Regions from separate parts of the Shewanella sp. 10N.286.51.B8 genome, predicted to be linked through region 1. Evidence: predicted binding sites of a transcription regulator. Region 1 holds the regulator's gene; each other region holds the start of a gene.

Evidence for each region. Region 1 encodes sigma-54, which starts transcription at its own class of promoters, with help from an activator protein. Its sites were predicted from a motif close to GTTGGCACGNNNNTNGNNT; they were not measured.
Region 2: flgF (flagellar basal-body rod protein FlgF) is a predicted target of sigma-54. The motif match lies at 5,792-5,810, and genes of this name have one in related genera.
Region 3: flgA (flagellar basal body P-ring formation chaperone FlgA) is a predicted target of sigma-54. The motif match lies at 5,125-5,143, and genes of this name have one in related genera.

Annotation. Positions count from the first base shown of each region.
Region 1 is NZ_JBFRKG010000008.1:37,590-45,544, forward strand. Features, by position in the region: gene lptC (LPS export ABC transporter periplasmic protein LptC) at 1-225, shown strand, start outside; gene lptA (lipopolysaccharide transport periplasmic protein LptA) at 212-922, shown strand; gene lptB (LPS export ABC transporter ATP-binding protein) at 922-1,653, shown strand; gene AB4160_RS04185 (RNA polymerase factor sigma-54) at 1,788-3,272, shown strand; gene hpf (ribosome hibernation promoting factor) at 3,296-3,583, shown strand; gene ptsN (PTS IIA-like nitrogen regulatory protein PtsN) at 3,586-4,029, shown strand; gene rapZ (RNase adapter RapZ) at 4,026-4,874, shown strand; gene AB4160_RS04205 (HPr family phosphocarrier protein) at 4,900-5,172, shown strand; gene mgtE (magnesium transporter) at 5,371-6,732, shown strand; gene AB4160_RS04215 (transposase) at 7,209-7,508, shown strand.
Region 2 is NZ_JBFRKG010000006.1:39,091-47,045, reverse strand. Features, by position in the region: gene flgK (flagellar hook-associated protein FlgK) at 1-1,255, opposite strand, end outside; gene flgJ (flagellar assembly peptidoglycan hydrolase FlgJ) at 1,255-2,376, opposite strand; gene AB4160_RS02790 (flagellar basal body P-ring protein FlgI) at 2,394-3,455, opposite strand; gene flgH (flagellar basal body L-ring protein FlgH) at 3,502-4,176, opposite strand; gene flgG (flagellar basal-body rod protein FlgG) at 4,201-4,989, opposite strand; gene flgF (flagellar basal-body rod protein FlgF) at 5,001-5,744, opposite strand; gene flgE (flagellar hook protein FlgE) at 6,014-7,378, opposite strand; gene flgD (flagellar hook assembly protein FlgD) at 7,454-7,955, opposite strand, start outside.
Region 3 is NZ_JBFRKG010000006.1:30,613-38,567, forward strand. Features, by position in the region: gene AB4160_RS02705 (YegP family protein) at 1-271, opposite strand, end outside; tRNA gene AB4160_RS02710 (tRNA-Arg) at 481-556, opposite strand; gene AB4160_RS02715 (flagellar assembly protein T N-terminal domain-containing protein) at 613-1,803, opposite strand; gene AB4160_RS02720 (FlgO family outer membrane protein) at 2,076-2,780, shown strand; gene AB4160_RS02725 (LPP20 family lipoprotein) at 2,777-3,232, shown strand; gene AB4160_RS02730 (flagella synthesis protein FlgN) at 3,364-3,789, opposite strand; gene flgM (flagellar biosynthesis anti-sigma factor FlgM) at 3,864-4,196, opposite strand; gene flgA (flagellar basal body P-ring formation chaperone FlgA) at 4,269-4,976, opposite strand; gene AB4160_RS02745 (chemotaxis protein CheV) at 5,296-6,216, shown strand; gene AB4160_RS02750 (protein-glutamate O-methyltransferase CheR) at 6,358-7,197, shown strand; gene flgB (flagellar basal body rod protein FlgB) at 7,341-7,739, shown strand; gene flgC (flagellar basal body rod protein FlgC) at 7,742-7,955, shown strand, end outside.

The DNA.
Region 1 (7,955 bases):
GAAAATAATGTTATTATTGATGCAATAAACATCGACGAGCCATTACAATCTTTGACAACCACCATGTTGGCACTCGATATGAACACCATGATTTTGACCTCAGATAGACAAATTTTTGTTACTGGGTCAGATTTTAATATACAAGGTTTAGGCCTGTATGCTGATTTAAATGCTCAAGAACTTGAACTTTTAAGTCAAGTAGAAGGAACGTATGAAGCAAAGTAAACTTTTGATTGCCTCACTACTCAGTGTAGTCAGTATTGCCAGCGCCTATGCAAAAGAAGGCGATTTACAGCAAGAGCTTAAAGTCGCAGCTGTGAGCCAAAAAGCTGACATAAAAAACAATCAGGTCATCTTCTATGGCCCAGTTAATGTGACTCAAGGGTCGATTAACATTAATGCCGACGAATTACGCGCATTTGGCACCGAAAGCGGCACCCAAAAAACCATGGTTGCCACAGGTAACCCTGCGACATTTTCCCAAGAGTTAGATGATGGCCGTATTGGTACTGCCAGTGCCGATGAAATTAAATATGAGCTTGCCACTAGCATTTTAACCTTAACGGGTAATGCTAAATTGGACCAAGCGGGTAGCCAGGTTACTGGTAACCTAATTAGCTACAACATTGAAAAGCAGCAGTTAATTGCTGAAAGCACCGGTACTGGTGAAGATCGGGTTATCACTATTTTTCAACCAGAAAGTCACCCAGACTTGATTGATTCTGAAAAGAAAAAAGATGAGCAACCACATTTACCAGACAGCGCTAAACCCGGTGATGACACGCCACCAGCTATAATTGAAAACAACAATTTATCTGCTGTAGAGGCTGTGAACTCAACTGAAACACCCGAAGTAACTGAATCACTTAACGCTGAGGCGCAGGCGACATTGTCAGCCCCAGCAGCTGAGCAAAATGACTAATGACCCAAATTACGTTAACCGCTGAAAATCTCGCTAAGAGTTATAAAAGTCGCCAGGTAGTAAAAGATGTCAGCCTGACGGTAAAAACCGGCCAAATTGTTGGCTTACTTGGCCCTAATGGTGCGGGTAAAACCACCACCTTTTATATGGTCGTAGGCCTAGTCAAAAGTGATAAGGGCCGCATTCTGATCGATGAAGATGATTTAACCGCAGATCCAATGCATTTGCGCGCCCGAAAAGGCATTGGCTACTTACCTCAAGAAGCCAGTATTTTTCGTAAGCTCACAGTACACGATAATATAATGGCAGTGCTTCAAACTCGCAAAAGCTTATCAAATGAGCAGCGCATTGAAGAACTGGAACATTTATTAGAAGAATTTAACATAACTCATATCCGTGATAGCCAAGGTATGGCGTTATCGGGAGGCGAGCGTCGCCGAGTTGAAATTGCACGCGCATTAGCGGCAAATCCTAAGTTTATTTTATTAGATGAACCTTTTGCAGGGGTAGATCCTATCTCAGTAATCGACATCAAGAAAATTATTCAACAACTTAAAAGCCGTGGTTTAGGGGTGCTAATTACCGACCATAATGTCCGTGAAACACTTGATGTGTGTGAGCGAGCATATATTGTGAGTCACGGAAACTTGATTGCTGAAGGAACACCTGCTGAGATCTTAGTCAATCAGCAAGTTAGGTCGGTATACTTAGGTGAACAATTCAAGCTATAGTTAGCACTATTCAGTTTTTAGTATGGCATTCGCGGCCAACAACAAACCTTAATCTAGTCTATTTTTCTAGGATCATAAACTAGCGCCCACACTGTTCGTCGCGATGATGTAATTCAATTAGGGACAAGCGGTACATGAAAGCCTCACTCCAACTCAAAATGGGTCAACACTTAACCATGACCCCACAGTTGCAACAAGCGATTCGCTTATTGCAACTTTCCTCATTGGAGCTACAGCAAGAAATTCAACAAGCACTTGATTCAAACCCGCTATTAGAGCTTGAAGACGAATTCACTAAAGCCAAAGAGCCCGTAAAAGAAAACGCCCTGCAAACTGACACCGATTTTAGTGATAATAGCCAAGTCACCATAGAAAAAGACACCTCAACGGTTGATACCACTGAATCGCTCACTAAAGATTCTATGCCTGAAGAACTCCCTATGGATACCACATGGGATGAGGTGTATACCGCCTCGCCTACTTCTGGCTCTGGCGCAGTATCGAGCGGTAATGATATGCCGTTTCAAGGCGAAACCAGTGAAGGCTTGTATGAGCATCTTGAATGGCAAAAAAACCTCACTCCCTTTTCTGAAAATGACTTAGTGATTGCAACCGCCATTATTGATGCCATTGATGAGCGCGGTTACCTCACCCAGAGCGTTGAAGACATTTTGCAATCCTTAGGCACTGACGATATCGAACTCGATGAAGTTGAAGCTGTACTTAAACGGGTACAACACTTCGATCCCGTCGGCATTGCAGCGCGAGATTTAAGTGAGTGTCTATTAATTCAATTAGGCCAATACCCTAATGAAATTCCTTGCATAGATAATGTTAAGTTACTGATTAAAGATCATCTTGATTTAATCGCCGGTCGTGACTTTAGGTTACTGATGCGTAAAACCAAGCTTAAAGAAGATGATTTACGTGAAGCCATTGAATTTATTCAAACGCTCAATCCACGTCCAGGCTTGCAAATTACCCCCATTAAAGATGAGTACGTCATTCCTGATGTTACTGTACTTAAAAAGAATGGTCGCTGGGTGGTCGAGCTAAATCCCGATAACATGCCTAAAATTGGCGTTAACCAGCAATATGCAGCTATGGCCAAAGGCGGTTCAAGCCAAGCTGACAGCCAATTTATTCGTGGTCATTTACAAGAAGCTAAATGGTTTATCAAAAGCATCGATAGCCGTAATGAAACCTTACTAAAAGTGGCTAACTGTATCGTACAATTTCAGCAAGGTTTCTTTGAGTTCGGTGAAGAAGCCATGAAGCCGATGGTGCTCAATGATATTGCTGAAGCGGTTGAAATGCACGAGTCGACCATTTCACGGGTCACGACCCAAAAATACATGCATACCCCCCGTGGACTTTTTGAACTAAAATATTTTTTCTCAAGCCATGTAAGTACCGATGATGGTGGAGAATGCTCTTCTACAGCAATTCGCGCATTTATTAAAAAGCTCGTAGCTGCAGAAAACCCGAAAAAGCCTCTTAGTGATAGTAAAATGGCGACACTATTGGCTGAACAAGGGATTAACGTTGCTCGACGTACGATAGCCAAATATCGAGAGGCAATGCTCATCCCTCCCTCAAACCAACGCAAAAGCTTATAACTTTTGTTATTGGAGGATGACCTATGCAAATTAACCTGACTGGAAACCATATTGAAATAACTCAATCTTTACGGGAATACGTGCAAACAAAATTTTCAAAGCTTGAACGACACTTCGAACAGATCAATAATGTTCACGTTGTGCTCGATGTTCAAAAGCTACAACAGATTGCCGAAGCCAAACTGCACCTAAAAGGCGGTGAAGTGTTTGCTGTATCGCGTAACGCTGATATGTATGTGGCAATAGACGCCCTGATAGATAAGCTAGACCGTCAGGTAATTAAACATAAAGAGAAACTCACTAAGCATTAACGATGGAACTTCGTACCATCCTGCAGCCGGCGTGCACTACCTGTGCCACTCCGGGCAGTAAGAAAAAGGTACTGGAATTAATCAGCAATTTAATGGCTGCCCAGTACCCAACCCTTTCTTCACAGGCTATTTTTGAAAGTCTAATAGCGCGTGAAAAAATGGGCAGTACAGGTATAGGAAATGGCATAGCAATTCCACATGGGCGCTTAGATAATATCGAAGAACCCATTGCTATTTTAATCAAATGCGAAGAGCCAATCGCCTTTGATGCCATAGACAAGCAACCTGTAGATATTTTATTTGCGCTTCTTGTACCTGCAGATCAGTGCCAGCAACACCTAAGCACATTATCTAGCATGGCAGAGAAACTCAGTGATAAATTGATACTTAAACGACTTCGAAAGAGTCATGACGCTACAGAACTTTATCAGGTTATTACTGCATGAAACTTGTCATCGTATCGGGACGTTCAGGTTCAGGAAAATCAGTCGCACTGAGAGTGCTTGAAGATTTAGGTTATTACTGTGTTGATAACCTGCCACTGCCACTGATTGGCAGCCTGCTTGAACAGCTTAAAGATAGTAACGAGCTTGTCGCCATTAGCGTCGATGTGCGTAATATCGAAGAGCAAGGCAAAGTACTCAAAGAGCAAATTGCTTTACTGTCTGACGATACCAGCATTACCAGTTTCTTTTTAAACGCCAACGATAAAGTGTTACTGAAGCGTTTTAGTGAGACCCGCCGATTACACCCACTGTCTAAGAATCAAATTTCGTTACAAGAAGCCATTAAGCTTGAGGGGCGGTTACTCGAACCCATAGCCAAAATGGTTGATCACTATATCGACACCTCGCAAACTAATATCTACGAATTGAGCGATCATGTTCGGCAAATCTTGCTAGGCAGTGTTGATAAAGAATTAGTGGTACATTTTGAGTCATTTGGCTTTAAGCATGGCATGCCGGCTGAAGCAGACTTTATGTTTGATGTGCGCTTTTTACCGAATCCGCACTGGGAGCTTGAGTTAAGGCCCTACACAGGCCTAGATGCGCCCGTGCAAGAGTTCTTAGAGCGACAGCCTTTGGTGAATAAGTTTATCTGGCAAATTGAAAACCTTTTTGACACTTGGATGCCACATTTAGAGCGTAATAACCGCAGCTACCTGACCATTGCCATTGGTTGTACCGGCGGTCAGCACCGTTCGGTTTATATTGCCGATCAGCTCGCTAAACGTTTCAACAACTCTAAGCACAAAGTCAGCGCCCGCCATAGAGAGCTTGGCATTGAATAAGCTAACCACAACGCCAGCCAAAACGGTGGCCTATTCAAAGCAAATTACCATCAGTAACAAGCTAGGCTTGCATGCGCGAGCGGCGACTAAATTGGCAATTTTAGCTACCGAGTTTGACGCAACTATCACCCTTATCCAAGGTGAGAAACAAGCCAGTGCTGCCAGCGTATTGGGGTTATTAATGTTAGAAAGTGGCATTGGTAAAATCATTACTGTTGAAGCTCAAGGCCGTGATGCAGAAAAAGCCCTTGAGGCCGTATGCAAGTTAATCAACGATAAATTTGACGAAGAAAGCTAACCGCCTGCGCCCAGTAACATCTCCAAGGAAACACAGCGACTCACCTTTACCATTATTTTATTAGCTATACTCAACACACCACCAAGCAGTATTAGCGTGTTTATGAATTGCGCATCAAGCCATCAGATATTAGAAATTTCTTCATTCTTTCCGGTGAGTTAAGTTAACATTTCATCATCGTCTTTTCAGGAGTAGCCAATGGGTATTGAAGTCATCGACAGCGAACTGACCGAACAACGTCTTAATCAGCTTACACAAGCATTAGGTAGCGGTATGTTTGTTCATGTCAGAAATATGCTTCATGACATGGCCGCCTCCGATGTGGCATTAATTCTTGAATCATCACCGCCGAAAACTCGTCAAGTGTTATGGCAACTGATTGATCATGAGCAAGCGGGTGAAATCCTAGAAGAACTCGGTGAAGAGTTAAAAGATTCACTCATCAGCGCTATGACCCCAGAAAAAGTAGCCCAAGCCACCTCAGGGATGGATACCGATGACTTGGCTTACATCTTAAGAAGTTTGCCAGATGCTGTTTATAAAAAAGTACTGCAATCCATGAGCAGTCAAGACCGCCATCGCGTCGAACAAGCACTGTCATACCCTGATGACACCGCTGGCAGTATCATGAATACAGATACGGTCACTTTGCGTCCTGACGTTAATATTGATGTGGTATTACGCTATTTGCGCCAGCGCGGCAACTTACCCGATACCACAGATACCTTATATGTGGTTGATCGCAACGATCATGTGCTTGGTGGGGTGCGCCTTGCCGATCTACTCACCTGTGATCCTAATTCAACCATTCGCAGCATCATGGATCCTGAATTAGAAAGCATCCCTGTGGACATGCCTGATAATGAAGTGGCGCAATTATTTGAACGCCATGACTGGATTTCGGCCCCAGTGGTAGATGAAGCACAAAAATTATTAGGCCGTATTACCATTGATGATGTGGTCGATGTTATTCGTGAAGACGCCGAACACTCAATGATGGGGATGGCGGGTATGGATGACGATGAAGATACCTTTGGCCCCGTAATGAAAAGCACCTTCAGACGCTCGCTATGGCTTACCATTAACTTGTTTGCCGCCTTACTTGCTGCATCAGTAAGTAATATGTTTGAAGGCACGTTAGAGCAATTTGCCACCATCGCGATTTTAATGACTATTGTCCCTAGTATGGGCGGTGTGGCAGGCAATCAAACCTTAGCTCTGGTTATTCGTGGTATCGCCTTGGGTCATATTGGCCAAAGTAACTCCCGTTGGCTTATCGGTAAAGAATTAGCCATTGGTTTTCTTAATGGCCTCATGTGGTCGGTACTGGTCTTCTTTGCAGTGTGGCTATGGAAAGGTGATATGGCACTGGGCGGTCTCATTGGCGGCGCGATGCTCATTAACATGACCGTTGCCGGACTAGCGGGGGCCAGTATTCCGCTCATACTTAAAAAACTCAATATCGATCCGGCATTGGCTGGCGGTATGGTACTAACCACAGTCACCGATGTGATTGGCTTATTCGCCTTTTTAGGCTTAGCGACCATTTTCTTAATGTAGCGCCGTAAAACCCCCTCTCTCATCAGCATAAAAAGCGGCATTTATTGCCGCTTTTTTGTGCCTTAAAACCATAGAGTTTTAATGGTTACTTTTGTTTACCAATTAAAACCAATTCGCACCAAAATAGTACTTTTGCACCAAGATGTTTCACGCTCACTTTTTAGAGCTAACACTTTAAAAAAATAAGTCACTGTAATAAAAGGGTAAAATATTTATTTCATAATTGGCACAAGTATTCCATTGAGTTACGTATCACTAAAGAGGTAGCTTTTAATTTGACCAATTTAGTGGATAAATTTAAGCCTTATAAATTTGAATATCAGCAGGAGTCGATGATGAAATTATTACACACATGTTTGAATCTTTGTCGTAATCAGTGCCACTTTTATAAGCATGTAGGCTGTAGCCTATGGGAAGTAGAATAGTCTTATCGTTAAGCCGACGAAGTTAATCGCTTTTAAATGCTTGGAGCTAATATGTCAGCACAAACAAAGTTTTATCCCGAGAGCTTTCAGCAGCAAGTGATCGCTGAAGTGAAGCAACATAATCGATTAATTTCTGATGTTGCTAAGCAATACTGCATCTCAGCAAAAACGGTTTACCAATGGGTTAAAAATAAAGAAACCGCGATGACATCAAAAACTAATGCCGAGGGCGTGACCACTCGCAAGCGTACACAAGCTAAACAGAAAAGCGCTTTAGTGTCAGAGATAGCTCACTTACAACTTAAGTTATCTCAGCTGAATCAGCAGCTGTTATCGATTAATAGCAATTAGTGGGGATTAACACAGTTCCGACAAACTTGATTGAATTAAACGCTGCCCCCATCGGCAATTAATTAGCGACAAATCTATTGTAAAATATAGAGCTGTTCACCCTCAGGTTTGTCAATTTTATTACATAAAAAGCTGATATAAAGCAGCTATGTAAGCTAAAAACCTGCAACAGGGACTAACAATAATAATAGGTCGCAGGAATGCCAAAAGGCAGTGTAAGGCCGGTGCTAATGAAAGGATGTCATTGGTGCCCGTGAATACGAAACGAATGGATTTTAAGACTGTTCCGGCAGGTTTGATTCGATAAGCGCACCACCCCAAGTGCACTTATTAAGAAGCTAATATTCCGACGATAAAGGCTTTTAAACAATCAAGCTTGTCAATTTTATTCAAGCTCAGTGACTGCATTCCCCCCATGATTGCAGTATCACTGAATTGAAACCTGCA
Region 2 (7,955 bases), on a different contig from region 1:
CGTTAGGTCTAATTTCAAAACGGTCGCCATCAGCAAAACTGCCAGCATCAATTTCAATACTAAAACCATTGCCGCCTTCAAGCTGATTGCCATTAAGGGTTAGTGGCTCAACTTTACCTGTTTGGGTGTCTTTAAGCTCATAGGTGTTTGGCGCAGTGAAAGATAATTCGTATGCGCTGCCGGTTAATTGGCCTACATCGTCAATATTAACTTTCAGATTGGCGTCACCAGTGTTGGTACTGTAGGCACCGACTCGACCTGCGGCCATGCTGGGGTCGTTAATATCAGTAAAAATATTGCTGCCAATATTGCCGTCTAGGTCAAAACCATTTTGCTGCATTTGGTTAAAGGCATCTGCCACGCCTAAGGCCAGTTGCCCTAGCTCTTGAGAGGCTGGAATTAAGGTTTGATCACGAAAGTTAAATAACTCGCCTAATTGGCCACCTAATTTAGAGCCGTCAATCACTAACGTGCTATTACCAGTTGATGTGGTTAGCCTTGGCTCATTCGAAAAGGGATCGCCTGTAGTGGTGCCGACTTGCATCGCCACTTCACCGGACACTAGCATCACTGAGCCGCCGAGCATGACGCTTTTAGCGCCATTATCTAGCGGGATAACATTAACTTCAGAATATTCGCTTAGCTCTAAAATCAGCGCATCTTGTCGGTCTAATAATTGGCTGTCAGCCCCTGGCGACTTCATGATCTCGAGGTTGATGTTGGCAAGCTCAGTACTGATCTCATTAATGCGATCAGCAACAGCGCCGATTTGCGCATTGGTTTGCTTCATTTGCGAGTCAAGGTGGCTTTGCATTTGATTAAGGCTGTTAGCCACTTGCCCGGCAGAGCTAAGCATGTTGTTACGCATACCGAGATCTGTCGGTAAATCGCCAACATTATTAATGCTGGTAAAAAAGTCATTTAAACTGGCTGGCACCATGGCGCCAATTTGCGAGAACAGCTGATCCATTTCGTTCATTTTGCTGTAACGGGTTTCAGCACCACTCATGGAGGTTTGGCCAATGCGCAGCTCTCTTGCGGCATATTCGTTATAAACCCTTTTCACATCAGATACGTAAGTACCTGTACCATAAAAGCTACTACCGATTTGTTGGGACCCTAATGACGATTGCTCTGCAACTTGGCGGTGATAGCCCACGGTATTGGCATTGGCAATGTTATTACTGGTGACGCCCATTTGCGATTGGGCTGCCATAACACCTGAACGGGCAATGTTTAATAAATCGATAGCCATTAGTTAGTCTCTTTTGGTAATACGGACTTAAGTCCATTGGTTACTGACTCCATGACTTTCAACACTTTATTGGCGTATTGAGGATCAGTTGCGTAACCTGCTTGTTGTAGGGCATGAATAAATTTGGCGGGCTGTGCTGCCACTTTTTTGGCTTCTTGGTAGCGCTCGCCATTGGAGATGAATGACACAAAGTCATTAAAGCTTTGTTCAACGTTGTCGTACATTCTGAAGTCTGCTTGTTGTTTTACTGCCACCCCTTGCTCAAACTCTAAGGTGTTGACTGAGGTTTTATCGCCGTCCCAGCGTCTGTCGGCTTTGATATTAAACAAGTTGTTGCTGGCTGTGCCGTCATCACGACGGATCATTTTTTGACCCCAGCCAGTTTCTAATGCCGATTGCGCCAGTAATACTTCAGGGGTGGTGCCAAGCTGTTTCGCGGCCTTTTCAGCATGGGGATAAAGCACTGAGACAAAATGTTGCGGGCTGTCAAACTGATTCGGCGTTGGTGCCATCGATTGCGGCAAGCTATTGCCACTAGTGGCAACACGATCACCAGCCAAAACTTGATCTAATTCTTGGCTATCAATTATCGGCTTAGCCATTGCAGCGTTCGCAGTTGAGATATTAACAGTTGAGTGATTAGGCATTGTGTGGTTAAACATTGACTGATCAGCCTCTGAGCGCTCAGGGGCAGAATTTGCACTCACTACTGTGCTAAGAAAATCTACCGGCTTATTCGTAGAGTTAACTAATGACTGTGCACTGTTAGCGTCAATATTACCGCGCAGCACTGAGGCTGGGGTAAAACCGCTTTCTTGGGGAGAAAGTTGCTGCACCATCATGTCTGCGATGCCCAACATACCTTTGTTTGATAAATCCACCGACATTTGTTGATCGCGCATGTTTTCAAAAAATTCGGTGGTTTCACTGTTCATCGGGCTGTCTGATTTAAAGACTGCGTTAGCTTCACGCATACTTTTCATCAGCATTTGAATAAATATCCCTTCAAACTGTTTGGCGACTTCTTGTAATGCCGCCTTCTCGTCTTTCTGGGCCTTGGAACGTAATGAATCTAGTCCCCCTAGATCCAGATAGTTCGATGAATTTGACAGCTTTTCCATAGTCATACCGACAATTTTTAGATGATGATAAGCTCTCCATGCAAAGCGCCTGCCATCTTTAACGCTTCTAATATTGCCAGTACATCTGAAGGGGCAGCGCCCACCAAATTTACCGCTCTGACTAGCTCATCGAGCGAGGTGCCAGGGTCAAATAAAAACATTCGGCTATCGTCTTGGGCAACATCTATGGTGCTATCGGTTGTAACAACCGTTTGACCATCCGAAAACGGATTAGGTTGTGATACTTGGGTCGCTTCAGCAATGGTGACGGTTAAGCCACCATGGGTCACAGCTGCTGGCATTAAGCGTACATTTTGCCCCACCACTATGGTGCCTGTACGCGAATTGACTATCACTTTGGCTGACTCATCGGCCATATCAACTTGAATGTTTTCAAGGGTCGATAAAAATGACACTCTTTGGGATGCATCACGAGGCGCACTCACTTGCACCGAGGTAGCATCAAGCGCCCTTGCCATACCGGGGCCAAGCAAATCATTAATGGCTTGTTCCATGTTTTTGGCGGTTGAAAAATCTGCACGGCGCAAGTTAAAGGTGAGGTGATCGCCACTGGCAAAAGGTGACATCACGCTGCGCTCCACAATAGCGCCGCTAGGAATACGCCCAACGGTAGGAGTATTTTGTATCACCCGTGAACCGTCTTGACCTTCTGCGCTAAAGCCACTGACCACCAAGGTGCCTTGGGCAATGGCGTAAACATTACCATCAACCCCTTTTAAGAAGGTTTGCAGCAAGGTGCCGCCACGTAAGCTTTTTGCTTCACCAATACTTGATACCGTGATGTCAAGATTTTGACCGGGCTTAATAAAGGCAGGCATTTCTGCATGCACGGCTACCACAGCGGCATTTTTGGTTTTAGGGTTAACATTATCGGCTAAATTAATGCCGAAGTTTTTTAGCATGGTTCTAAAGGTTTGTTCGGTATAACGGGTTTTTTCACCTGTGCCGGGTAACCCCACCACTAAGCCATAACCAATTAATTGGTTACTTCGTACCCCTTGGACATTGGCAATATCTTTAATGCGCTGGGCTTGAATTGGCTGTGACACCAACACCATGCTGAGCAATAATAAAATGAGGGATTTGATTTTCATGGTTAACTCCTTAGAAAGGCCACCATTGGCCCATAAAGAAGGAGCTTAACCAACCCACTTTTTGGACATCGGCAAAAGTGCCGGTACCGCTATATTGAATCCGAGCATTGGCAACACGGGTGGATTCAACGGTATTATCAGGAGTGATATCTTGACTACGTACCATGCCAGTAACGCGAATAAACTCATCACCATTATTAATTGAAATCCACTTTTCGCCGCGAATAACTAAATTGCCATTGTTAAGCACTTGCATGACATTGGCTGAGATGCTGCCGTCTAAACTGTTTGACTGATCGGCATCTGACTCACGCTTGGTATTCATGTCATCTGAATAACGAAAATCTAGCGGAATTCCTTTAATCGACAGATTGCTGCCACCGGCATAAACCGGATCGACGCTTAAATCAGAGCCTCTTTTAATTTCGTTATTGGCACTTTTCTTCGCTTGGGTCGACTCATTAAGCAATACGGTAATAATGTCACCCACTTTGTGGGCACGAATATCCGAGTACAAACTGGATGATTGATGATCCATGTAAATTGAACCCGTTGACACCATTTGGGTTGGCGGCGCTTCTGGGTAAACAGGCGCATAAAATGGATCATCGGCTATGGGTTTTTGCTGAGTTGAGCTGCAACCCAGCATCACAAATGCTGATGCTAAGACTAAAACCTTATTCATCATCCCCTCTCTTATCATCAAAGCTTATAAGTTCTGTGTTACGTAAGACATCATCTGATCAACAGCTGATATCACTTTCGAGTTCATTTCGTAATTACGTTGACTTTGGATCAAGTTAACCAGTTCTTCAGTCACGTTAACATTTGACGTTTCAAGCGCCCCTTGACGAATAGCCCCTAAACCATCCAATGAAGCCGTGCCCTGAATCGGCGTGCCACTGGCACCGGTTTCGGTGTAAAGGTTTTGCCCTAGTGGGTCTAACCCTGATGGATTAATAAAGTCGCTCATGGCTAACTGACCAATGACGGTATTTTCTGTAGCACCTGAAAGTTTCACTGAAACTTCACCTTCAGATGACACTGTGATTGAAGTGGCATCATCAGGAATGGTGATGGCAGGCTGGATGACATAACCCGAACCTGGGGTCACAATTTGGCCATTTTCATCTAGGCTAAATTGGCCGTTACGGGTATAAGCTGCGGTGCCATCTGGCATTTCAACTTCAAAAAAGCCTGGACCTTCAATCATTAGATCTAAGGCATTGTCTGTGGTTAACATATTGCCTTGGGTAAACATCTTTTGCGTGGCAACCACTTTGGTACCCGCACCGAGGTTTAAGCCATTAGGTAGTTTGGTGTTATCAGCACTGACGCCGCCCGCTTGGTTAACGGTTTGATAAAGCAAATCTTCAAACACTGCGCGGCTTTTTTTATAGCCAATGGTACTGGCGTTGGCCACGTTGTTAGAAATAACCGAAATGTCGGTTTGTTGGGCATCTAGGCCGGTTTTACTGATCCATAAAGCAGGATGCATAATAATTACTCCTAACTAATTCTCATTAAAGCTGACGAGGCGCGATCAAGATCTTCGGCGTTTTTCATCATCTTCACTTGCATTTCGTATTGGCGCTGAATATCAATTAGCGCCACCATTTCAGATACCGCATTGACATTACTGCCTTCAACTGCGCCACTTTCAACTTGAACATTGGGATCATTAGGGATGTTTTGCCCTGTGGTTAAACGAAACAAGCCATCCTCACCGCGCATCATGTCGGCGTTGTTGGGGTTAACCAATTTAATCCGCGCAACTTCTTCGACTATGTCGGCTGTGGCGCCTTGGGGTCTAACCGAGATAATACCGTCAGGGGAGATTTGCACTTTTTCAACCGGCAGTGGCAGCACAATTGGCCCAGCCTCCCCCATAATCGGATTGCCACGCGCATTAGTGAGTAAGCCGGTAGTGTCAAAATTTAGACTGCCTGAACGGGTATAGGCTTCACCGCCATCAGCAGCTTGCACAGCTATCCAGCCTTTATCTTTAACGGCAATATCTAAATCACGACCTGTGGTTTTAAGTGGGCCTGAGTCAAAGTTATGCCCGGGGCTTTCTGTCATTGCAAAAACACGAGTCGGTAAACCTTCGCCAAAAGCTTGCATAGAGCGTGCTTGAACCAAATCAGCTCTAAAGCCGTCAGTATTCACATTAGCTAAATTGTTGGCTCGCACCGCCAAAGCATTCATATTCTGCTTAGCGCCGCTCATGGCAACATAAAGTAATTTGTCCATTTACCGCTCCGTCAAACTTTCTTCATAACAAAAGATATACACAGAACTAGCAATCAACGTGCCAAAAAATTAAGGGTTTGAGTTTTAGATGAAATTTGCAGTTATAAACAGCGGGGAAATTTACAAGATAAGCAATATTGGGCAGGTTAATGGCTGTAGTAACGAGGTGAAGAATGAGGTGAACAATAAGGCAAAGAGTTGCCATGGCGGCAACTCTTTACTAAAGCGCGAGTTTACTAAAGCGCGAGATTACTAAAGCGCGAGATTAATTAGCGGATCTGCAATACCGTTTGGTTAAGGGTATTGTTAACTTCAAGGGTACGTGAGTTGGCTTGGAAGTTACGTTGAGCTGAAATCAAATCCACCAGCTCGGTGGTTAAATCAACATTTGATTGCTCAAGTGCTGACGAGCGAATACTACCAAAAGTGCCGCTATTGGCCTCACCTGCTAGTGCTGGGCCTGAGTCTAAGCTGGCTTTCCAAGAGGTATTACCTACTTGAGTTAAGCCTTGCTCATTAGAAAAGCGTACTAATGCTACCCGAGCTAATGGCACGGTTGAACCGTTACTGTAACTGGCTGTTACTAAACCGTCATCGCCGACACCGACATTGGTTAAGCGCCCGACTGTGGTGCCATCTTGGGTTAACTCTGTCACTTCAAACGGTGAGGCGTATTGAGTAGGATTATTAAAATCGATGTTCACCTTTTGGGAGCCGTCAGCGCCGGTGCCGATAACACCTGCGCCATTACTACCTAGTTCAACCGTAGACACTACCGCTGGATCAGATCCTGTATAAGTTCCGGCATCATTAAATGTAAGTACTGAGCCTTTCCAGCCGGATGCGTTTTCAGCGGTACCAGTTGAATCAGCAATACCATCACCAGTAGTATCTGTTGGGAATGAACCACCCGTTGGCGCATCAATATCCACTTGCTTGCCATCAACAGCATAAAAGGCAACCCAGTTATTCTCACCAGTATGGGAACCACCTTCTGGTTTAACAAAATAAGTGGTCAAGATATGAGCCTCACCAAGTGAATCATAGATAGTTACTGAGGTTGAGTTATTGTAAGTATCTGCGTCATCTGGATCAAAGTTTGCTGGATCAAGTTCTTCATCACCAACATTGAGGTTCATTTGAAAACCAACGTTACCGGTTTTCACTGGGCTACCTGCAGTATCGGGGATTTTAATCGGTTGGGTGGTGGTTAAACTCACTGAAGTCGAATTACCATCAGCATCCACAGGGAAACCCTGTAAATAGTTACCGGCTGAATCTGTCATAAAACTTTCTGAGTTTACTTTAAATGCACCAGCACGGGTGAATGCATGATCTTGGCTGCCCGCTTCAGATGAAGTAACAAAGAAACCACCGCCACTAATAGCCATATCTAAGGAGTTGTTAGTAAACAGTAAGCTACCTTGCTGAAACTGTTGCGCTACGTGAGTTGTGGTTGCGCCGCCGCCCACTGCGGTATTACCATTTGAAAAAATTGAATTAGCATAAACATCGGCAAATTCAGCGCGAGACTCTTTAAAACCAATGGTATTGACGTTGGCAATGTTATTAGCCGTGGTGTTGAGATCTTTTTGAGCAGCTGCGATACCACTCAATGCAATATTAAACGACATAAATCACCTCTTAGCGCTTTAAATTAGGTTCTGTGTGGCTGCCAGATTTCTGGCAGCTTATTATTGTTTGTGTTATTAACTTTCTGCCACTGCCAGTACATCAGACAATTGAATACCACCTAGGCCTCTGAGGTTAAGGATCGGACCGCTGGCGACACTGCCTAAAGACACACTAGTGACATGGGCATAAGTTGAAACCGCTAAATCTTCGGCGTTGCCATCAACTTTACCGTTAGCTTTAATGGCATACATGCCTTCTTCTACGGGTTCGCCATCTTTATCAAGGCCATCCCAGCTGACATCAATGTTGCCGCCTGCAGAGCCATCAACCTCAAAGGTTTTAATCACTTGGCCTGACTCGTCTTCAATGGTGACGGTAATGGTATCGATTGGCTGTGGCGTACTAATGACACCGTTAATGACTGGGTTTTCTTCTGAGACATGGCCAATATCTGATGGAATGAGCACCTTTTGCCCCACTAAGCCCGAGGCTTGTAATGCCTGACTTGAGCTCATCACACTGTTCAAATTCAAAATTTCAGCATTTAAGTTGGCAATACCATCAACGGTCGCGAAG
Region 3 (7,955 bases), on a different contig from region 1:
CTCGTGATGCGACACTGGCATACATCTGACTGGTACCAATAATTTGATGATTAGCCGCTTTAAGGTTGAAATAGGGCTTATCATTTTTAGCGGTTTCTTTAGTGAATTTATCTTCGCTTTGAGAATTGACTTGCACCGAGGCGATACCATTATTAGCGCCACTTTTAGCGGCATATAGCTCACTGGTCAGTATCACCTCGCCATTGCCAGCCTTTAATGCAAACTTGAACTGACCATTATTGCCTTTGCTTAACTCGAACCATCCAGACATAACACGCTCCTAATTACAGTGCTCGTAGTACATATAGTTAGTGCATACCAAAAATAGTATGCACATATGTTTTATGAAATTAAGTCTAGTAAAAAGAACCTTTAACGGTAGCAACTTTAGTTGGAGTTTCAGCAATAAAATGGAAGGTGCTTGAGCGTTACAAACTTGAACTGAAAATCCGAAGGATAGCGAACGATCAATAAAAAATATGGTCTCCCCACAAGGACTCGAACCCTGATCGATCGCTTAGGAGGCGACTGCTCTATCCTGTTGAGCTATAGGGAGACTAAGCGCAATTATACAAGTTTTAATCTTGATTAAAAGGCTTTAAATTTAGTTGCTTAAATCTTAATCACGATATCTTGTATTTGAATATTCCCTGTTGCGTCTATGCCTTGTAATACTGCGGTGGCACTTTCTTCTGATACTTGATCAATAGTGACTGTTGCGCGGTTTGGTGTGGCAACGGCGCGCATTAAATTCACTCTGTCAGGGATGTTTTGTTGCAATACAATTTGAAAGCTATCACCGGCTCTCACATGGTGCTTACGGCCTAAGTTAATAATTATTCTATTGCCTTGTTTAGCCACAATTTGTCCCAGCAGTGGGCGACAATTTAGCAAATTATCAATGTCAGCAGTGCTTTGCTGCATAAGCTGGTTAACCGTTTGGCCATAGCTTGAGCGCCAAAAACGTTTAGTGGTGGGTGATACGGTTTCGTCACGTTTAAACTCCCACTGCGCCTGTGCTGAGTAATCTTTACTCCAGACTTTTTCACCGCTAATAGCGTGATACAAAGTTAACTTAAAGCTGATTTGTCTTTGTGGGTAGCCGTGAAATAAGCCAAACATTAATCCTGAGGTGGGCTCGGTTGACATATCGAGGATTTCTGGTTGTAAGATATATTGGCTATCGGTGATTTCGCCTAACCAACTTGGGATGCGATTACCTTTAAAATTGATTAACTCATTGCTGTGATCTAGTGCTTCATCGGCGTGAATGCGGGCAAAGCTATTATGGGAGTGACTATTTAGTAGCACGCCATACTGTTGTGATAGTGCTTGAGTAAAGTTTAATAACTGACCATAACGTAATTGAGCGCGATCTTGAATACTGGCCTGAGGCACCATTATTGCCGCTCTTAATTGCTGACCTCGGCATTGCTGAGCTGAGTCGTCTTGAAGATCTAATCTTAGTAATACAGTAATGTCAGTGCTGGTGAGCATTTCAGATACCAGTTCAATATTATTGTCTTGTCCTATATGACTAAACTGAAATGCATCTTGGCTTAACTGCCCCTGACCCATGATGTATTGACTATTAACGTTAACACCAACCCCAGCTTGCATGCTGGCATAGCTTAGCGCTTGGCTGATCGCCACTTCACGCGCCTTATCTACATTGCCATTAATGATATTCGCATGGCCTGTTACTTCAATAATTTCAGCTTTTAACGGCAGACTCAAGATACTGACAAACAGCAATATGGCTGCGGAGTAGAGTCGCTGGGTTGTTTTACTGCATATTTTCATATTAATCACTTGCTTAAAGATAACGATGAACGACTAATACAGTGCCAAGTTTATGGCGTTAAAGTACTAGGAGCGATTGTTTGAGAATAAATGCAAAGAGTGTGCCTGTTATTGGTTTTTAATATATAAGTCGTTAAGCCAATGCTGAAAGGGATTAATTATCTAAAGTTTTTATCCTGATTGCCGATAGTGTTTTTAGAATTCATTTTTAACCTTTAGGCCTCAAACGCCTTAGCCCATAGCAATGCTTGAGTTAAATACAGGAATGCAATATGCGCCGAATTGGTTTACTTCCAATCATGATGTTGATGACAGCTTGTGCTGGCTCACAACCGACAGAGTATGATGATTTATCTTATGTCAATGAAGGCTATGAGATGAATTTTTGGTATGAGTCTGAGCCCAAAACGGATCATGTTATTCACTACGATATTCAGCAGTCAGGCATAGCGCCCAAAGCTGGGGTTAACCGCTTGGCGGAAAAAATTGTCAATGAATTAGTGCTACAAAACGACAGCTTACGAGCTGATCAACCACTGCTGATCACCACACCTGTCATGCTTGATGATTACGGACAAACTAATTTGCTGGGGCAGCAATTGCAGCAAGGCATGTTGACTGCATTTCATGCCAATGAATTTAATCTTGTTGATATGAATGTGGCTAGTTCACTTCGCGCCACTGCGGAGGGTGAGTTTATTTTAAGCCGCGACTGGAAGCAGCTTGCCACAGATTTAGCGGTATCCCATGTGGTCGTAGCCACCATGGGCACTACCTCAGAGGGGGTGGTGGTCAATGCCAGAATTGTCAATACTAGCAATAATCGAGTAGTGTCAGCGGTACAAACCTTTGTTAAAACCCACAGCCTGCCAGGCTATTTAACACCTGCCAATAAGGTGATTTCAAAAGACGGCATCTTGTATCGAAACGAGCATGCAGGTATGGCAAGCGTGACTATTTTAGGAGATAACCAATGAAGGCAATACTGTTTGCAGCCCTGACAGCAGCCCTCACCTTGTCCGGGTGTGCGGTAAACGACAAGTATGTGCAATGGGAAACCGAGGCGCCTAAACAATTTCCTAAACTAACCGCTATTGGTTATGCGCCGTTAGCAACGCAACCGGCAACAGAGCAATCTCACAAGGTGTTAATGGCGATGCAAGCGTCTAAAATTGCCGCTTATCGTGAACTGGCTGAGCAAGTGTATGGCCAGCAGATTGATGCCAGTAGCCAGGTCGATGATTGGTTGCTGAATAAGCAAACCGTTACCGCCAGTGTCTCGGGCATGATTAAAGGCGCTAAAGTGGTCAAAAGCTATCCGGCTGGTGATATGTATGTGACTGAGTTAGAACTGGATTTTTCACAGGTATGGAGCCTATATCAGCAGCAAAATAGGCCTAGAACGATTAAGCATGTGACTTACTTTTAGTTAAATTTAATTATTTAAATCCAGTCATTTAAATTAACTTAACTGAAGTACAAAAAAACCGCTCTTTGAGCGGTTTTTTGGTTTTTAAAACACAATCTAGCAACTCGCAGGGCAGTTAATTACCGCCTCGATTATGCTTTAAGGTTTTGCCCTAAAGAGGAAATCGTTGAAGTTCGGCCTTTGTCATTATAGGTCAGGCTTGATGCATTACGGCTCATTTGCAGCGCTTGAGAGAAGCGATTAAGGCTGGCTATATTAAGCTCAATTAAGCTGGCATTTTGACTATTGATGGCCTTGCACTCGTCTAGAATCGCTTTGGCTTCTTCGACTTTAACAATGAGTTCTGGCTCAGCGTTTAATAATGCTTTTTCTGGGTGAGAGGCTAACTTTTCATCATTAAGTTTGAGGTTGTTTAGGCAGTCAACCTTGTCTTTTGCCAGTGACAGTAGTTTATCTGCGTCACGTTCAGTAAGGGCTAATTTTTCTTCAGATACAAGTAATTTCAGCGACGACAAGGTGTCGTGCTGAAAAGATAACAGCTGTAGTAATTCAGTCATAAGTTACTCTTTATTAAAACCCACATTACCCGTTAAGTAATGTGTGGCCGATAATATCAAGAGTAACGATGAGGTTACTCTTGGTCGAAATTTAATCCGTCAAGATCAGCTTCAAAGCTAGCAATGTTAGCAGCTAACTTTTCAGGATCGACTTTGTAGCGACCTTCTGAAATTGCTAATTTAATTGCATCAACTTTGCTTTGGTCAACTTCTGGTAAAGATGCCATATTACTCTGCACTCCCTGCAGCTGCTGCGCTTGTGCAGTAATACTGACCGAATCCGTTTTTACTGGGGCAGCCGTGGTCTTAGCCGCTGAGTCAGCTGTTTGCGTTGTTGCTCCTGCGTCGCGATTGGTGCGCAACTGAGCATGAGAAGCTGTTTTTAGATGGTTAATATCAATTGCCATGTGAGGCTCCAGCGTAATGTTAGGGTTTTCCAAACAGGTTATCGGCCTTGTCAGAAAAAACTTTAGAATATTTTACATTCTAACTTCAACTTCGCCAACGCCTGTGACAATGACATCTAATCGCCTGTTAGAATTGCTATTTCTGACTCTAATAGCATCGCCAATATTACCATCTCTTAGTGCTTCTCCGGCAGTTTTTATTTCAAATGCGTTTGTTTTAGCATAAATAGATACCGAATCTCCTTTGCAAACAAAGCATAAATTATTGTTTAGCAAAGGCGCTTTAGCTGACACACGCCTTTTTGAGCGGGTACCGAGTAATTGTGAGATCTCAGAAAAAAACTGCCCGCGGATACTGTGTTGGTCAACATAGTTAATTGCCACATTATCTGCTGTGATTAACTCACCTTTTTCAATAATTCCCAATGCTGTCACCACTGGATACATAACCTCAACTTTAACCGAGATAAACATTTGCCATGGGTAGTCATAATCAGGGCTGATACAGCTAATTTTGACTGTGTTGGTGCGGCTAATTTCGCGGTCACTGGCCATTTCAACACTAATGGGTGGCAAACATCTTGGCGGTGTTAATCGGCCATCAAGATTTTGCGGGCTAATGTTGATCACCGCATTGGGCTTTTTAGCAATTTTTTTTGCTACTACCTCTTTAGCTAATTCAGTAATGGTCGATAGAGAGTAAGTTATGGTGGCATCTTCACTGGCGTTAACCGGTAAAGATAAAAAAATAATGATCAATAGTAGAATGTTTTTCTTCATAATATTCTAACTAGCTTGATTGGCCAGGTTACCTCTAAACTTCAATTTTAATTAGCAATGATAAGGCTAAACATTCTCAATGTTATCTTTGTCAGAAGTTTGACTTTTTTCATTGAAATCGTCGCTTAAATGCGATGTGACCACAATCAAGCAAAAACTATGCCTATAGCTAAATTTAAGCGCTAAACCAGCAAATTGGTATAAATTACTGTGTTACAATTTGCGAAAATGGTTTTACTGTCGCTTTAAAACACTGATTAACAGTGAACTCTAATAATAAATCCCACTAGGGAAAGCATTCATAAAACAAGGCAGGGTTATGTCGAGCATTCTTGATTCAGTTAATAAACGTACCCAACTGGTAGGCCAAAATAGACTGGAGTTACTGCTTTTTAAACTTAATGGTCGCCAACGTTTCGGTATCAACGTTTTTAAAGTAAAAGAAGTATTACAGTGTCCGCCACTGACAAAGTTACCCCGTTTAAGCCCAATGATTAAAGGCATTGCTCACATTCGGGGCTCGACTATTTCAGTGATTGATTTAAGTGCGGCAACTGGTGGCCGTCCGTTGGCATCGACTGAAAATTGCTTCATCATTATTGCTGAGTATAACCGCAGTATTCAGGGCTTTTTGGTTAGCTCAGTAGAGCGCATTATTAATATGAATTGGGAATCAATTATGCCACCGCCACAAGGGGCTGGGCGCAACTCTTATTTAACTGCAGTAACCGAAATCGAAGGTGAATTGGTTGAGATTTTAGATGTTGAAAAAATTCTTGATGAAATATCACCAGTAAAAACGGAATTAAGCCAAGCTGCCAGTGATGCTATTACCATTGATAAAGAGCAGCATTACCATATTATGGTGATTGATGACTCTGCAGTTGCTCGTAAGCAAATTATCCGTTCATTATCGTCATTGAACCTGCAAATTGACACCGCTATTGATGGTAAAGATGCCTTAGAGAAATTAAAAGCGATTGCCACTGAGATGGATAATGTTGCCGATGAAATTCCACTGATTATTTCAGACATTGAAATGCCAGAAATGGATGGCTATACCTTAACGGCGGAAATTCGCGACGATCCAAAACTTAAAGATATTAAAGTGGTGCTGCATACTTCATTAAGTGGCGTGTTTAATCAGGCCATGGTTGAAAAGGTCGGCGCAAACGACTTTATCGCTAAGTTTAATCCCGATGAGTTAGCGTCAGCGGTCAACAAACATCTCATTTTATAATAATTCAATCTACAACCTAGGGCTGATGATTCACCATAGGTTGTAGATTTCACGTTTGTTACCAAGTGCTCGGTAACCAAACAAAGCGGCGGCTTTAGATTGCAAACAATGTAAAGCGCCTCTTTAAAATAGGATGTAAAAGTGCCGAACAAATCACTTGCTGAAGCAGAATATAATCAGTTTAAGCTTTTTTTAGAGCAACACAGTGGCATTGTATTAGGTGACAACAAGCAATATTTAGTAAAAAGTCGCTTAGCGCCTTTAATGGGCAAGCATGATTTGCCCTCATTATCGGAAGTGGTTAAGCGCTCAATGAAGCCAATGGAGCGGCATTTACGGGCGGAAGTGATTGACGCTATGACCACAAATGAAACTCTGTGGTTTAGAGACAAATACCCGTTTGAATTACTTCATGATGCTTTATTACCTGAATATAGCCGCTTAGGTCGGCCGTTAAAAATATGGTCAGCCGCTTGCTCGTCAGGGCAGGAACCCTATTCATTGGCAATGACTATTTTAGAGTATCAGCAGCGTAAGCCGGGGGCATTGCCTGGTAGCGCGACGATCCAAGCCACCGATTTATCACCTTCAATGCTAGCGCGTTGTAAAAAGGCCGAATATGACAGCTTAGCCTTAGCCCGTGGGCTATCAGATGAGCGAAAGCGACAATTTTTTGATCCAATGCCGTCAGGTCATATGAAAGTGAAAGATAATGTTCAGCGGTTAGTGAATTTTAGAAGTCATAACCTGCTTGAAAGTTATAGCTTATTGGGTAAGTTCGATATTATCTTTTGTCGTAATGTGTTGATTTATTTTTCTCCAGAGGCAAAAGCTAAAATTTTGCGGCAATTTGCTGCCGCCCTTAATCCCAATGGGATTTTATTTTTAGGGGCGTCAGAATCTATCTCAGGTTTAAGTGATGAATTTACGATGGTGCGTTGTAACCCAGGGATTTACTATCAAAAGAAAAATATATTGTAAGTTTATGAATTAATATGTTTTTAGTTAATAAAATGCCGACTTACGTCGGCATTTTTCATTTTTATCCTTTCTCATCTTAAAACCGCAATATTTTGGCATAAGGTTTGCTTTGTTAGTGACAGTTAGCTGATGGAGGCAATTTTATGGCGATTAATTTTGAAAATGGTTTAGGGGTACATCAATACTCGTTGGGCATACGTGCTCAAAGGGCTGAAGTGCTATCTAGTAATATCGCCAATGCCAATACCCCGGGTTACAAAGCCCGTGATGTAGACTTTGCCTCTGCCATGAATAGCGCCCGCTCTCATCAGCAAGGGCTGCAAATGAGTCAAACAACTGACAAGCACTTTGACCTTAAAGCGTTAAGCCAAGAGCATGTGCAGTTTCGGGTGCCAAATCAGCCAGACACAGGTGACGGTAATACGGTGGATATGCAAGAAGAGCAATCTGCATTTATGCAAAACTCTTTGGAATATCAAATGTCACTGGGCTTTCTTGAAAGTAAGTTTTCTGGCATGCGTAAAGCCATTAGAGGTGATTAATTATGAGTCTTTTTAATATTTTTAATGTGTCAGGCTCGGGTATGTCTGCGCAATCGGTGCGCTTAAATACCACCGCCAGTAATATTGCTAATGCCAACACAGTATCAAGCAGTGTCGGTGAGACCTATAGAGCTCGTCATCCTATTTTTGAGGCTGAAATGGCCAAAGCCAGTCATCAGCAAAATAGTTCTCATAGTGTCAGTGTTAAAGGCGTTG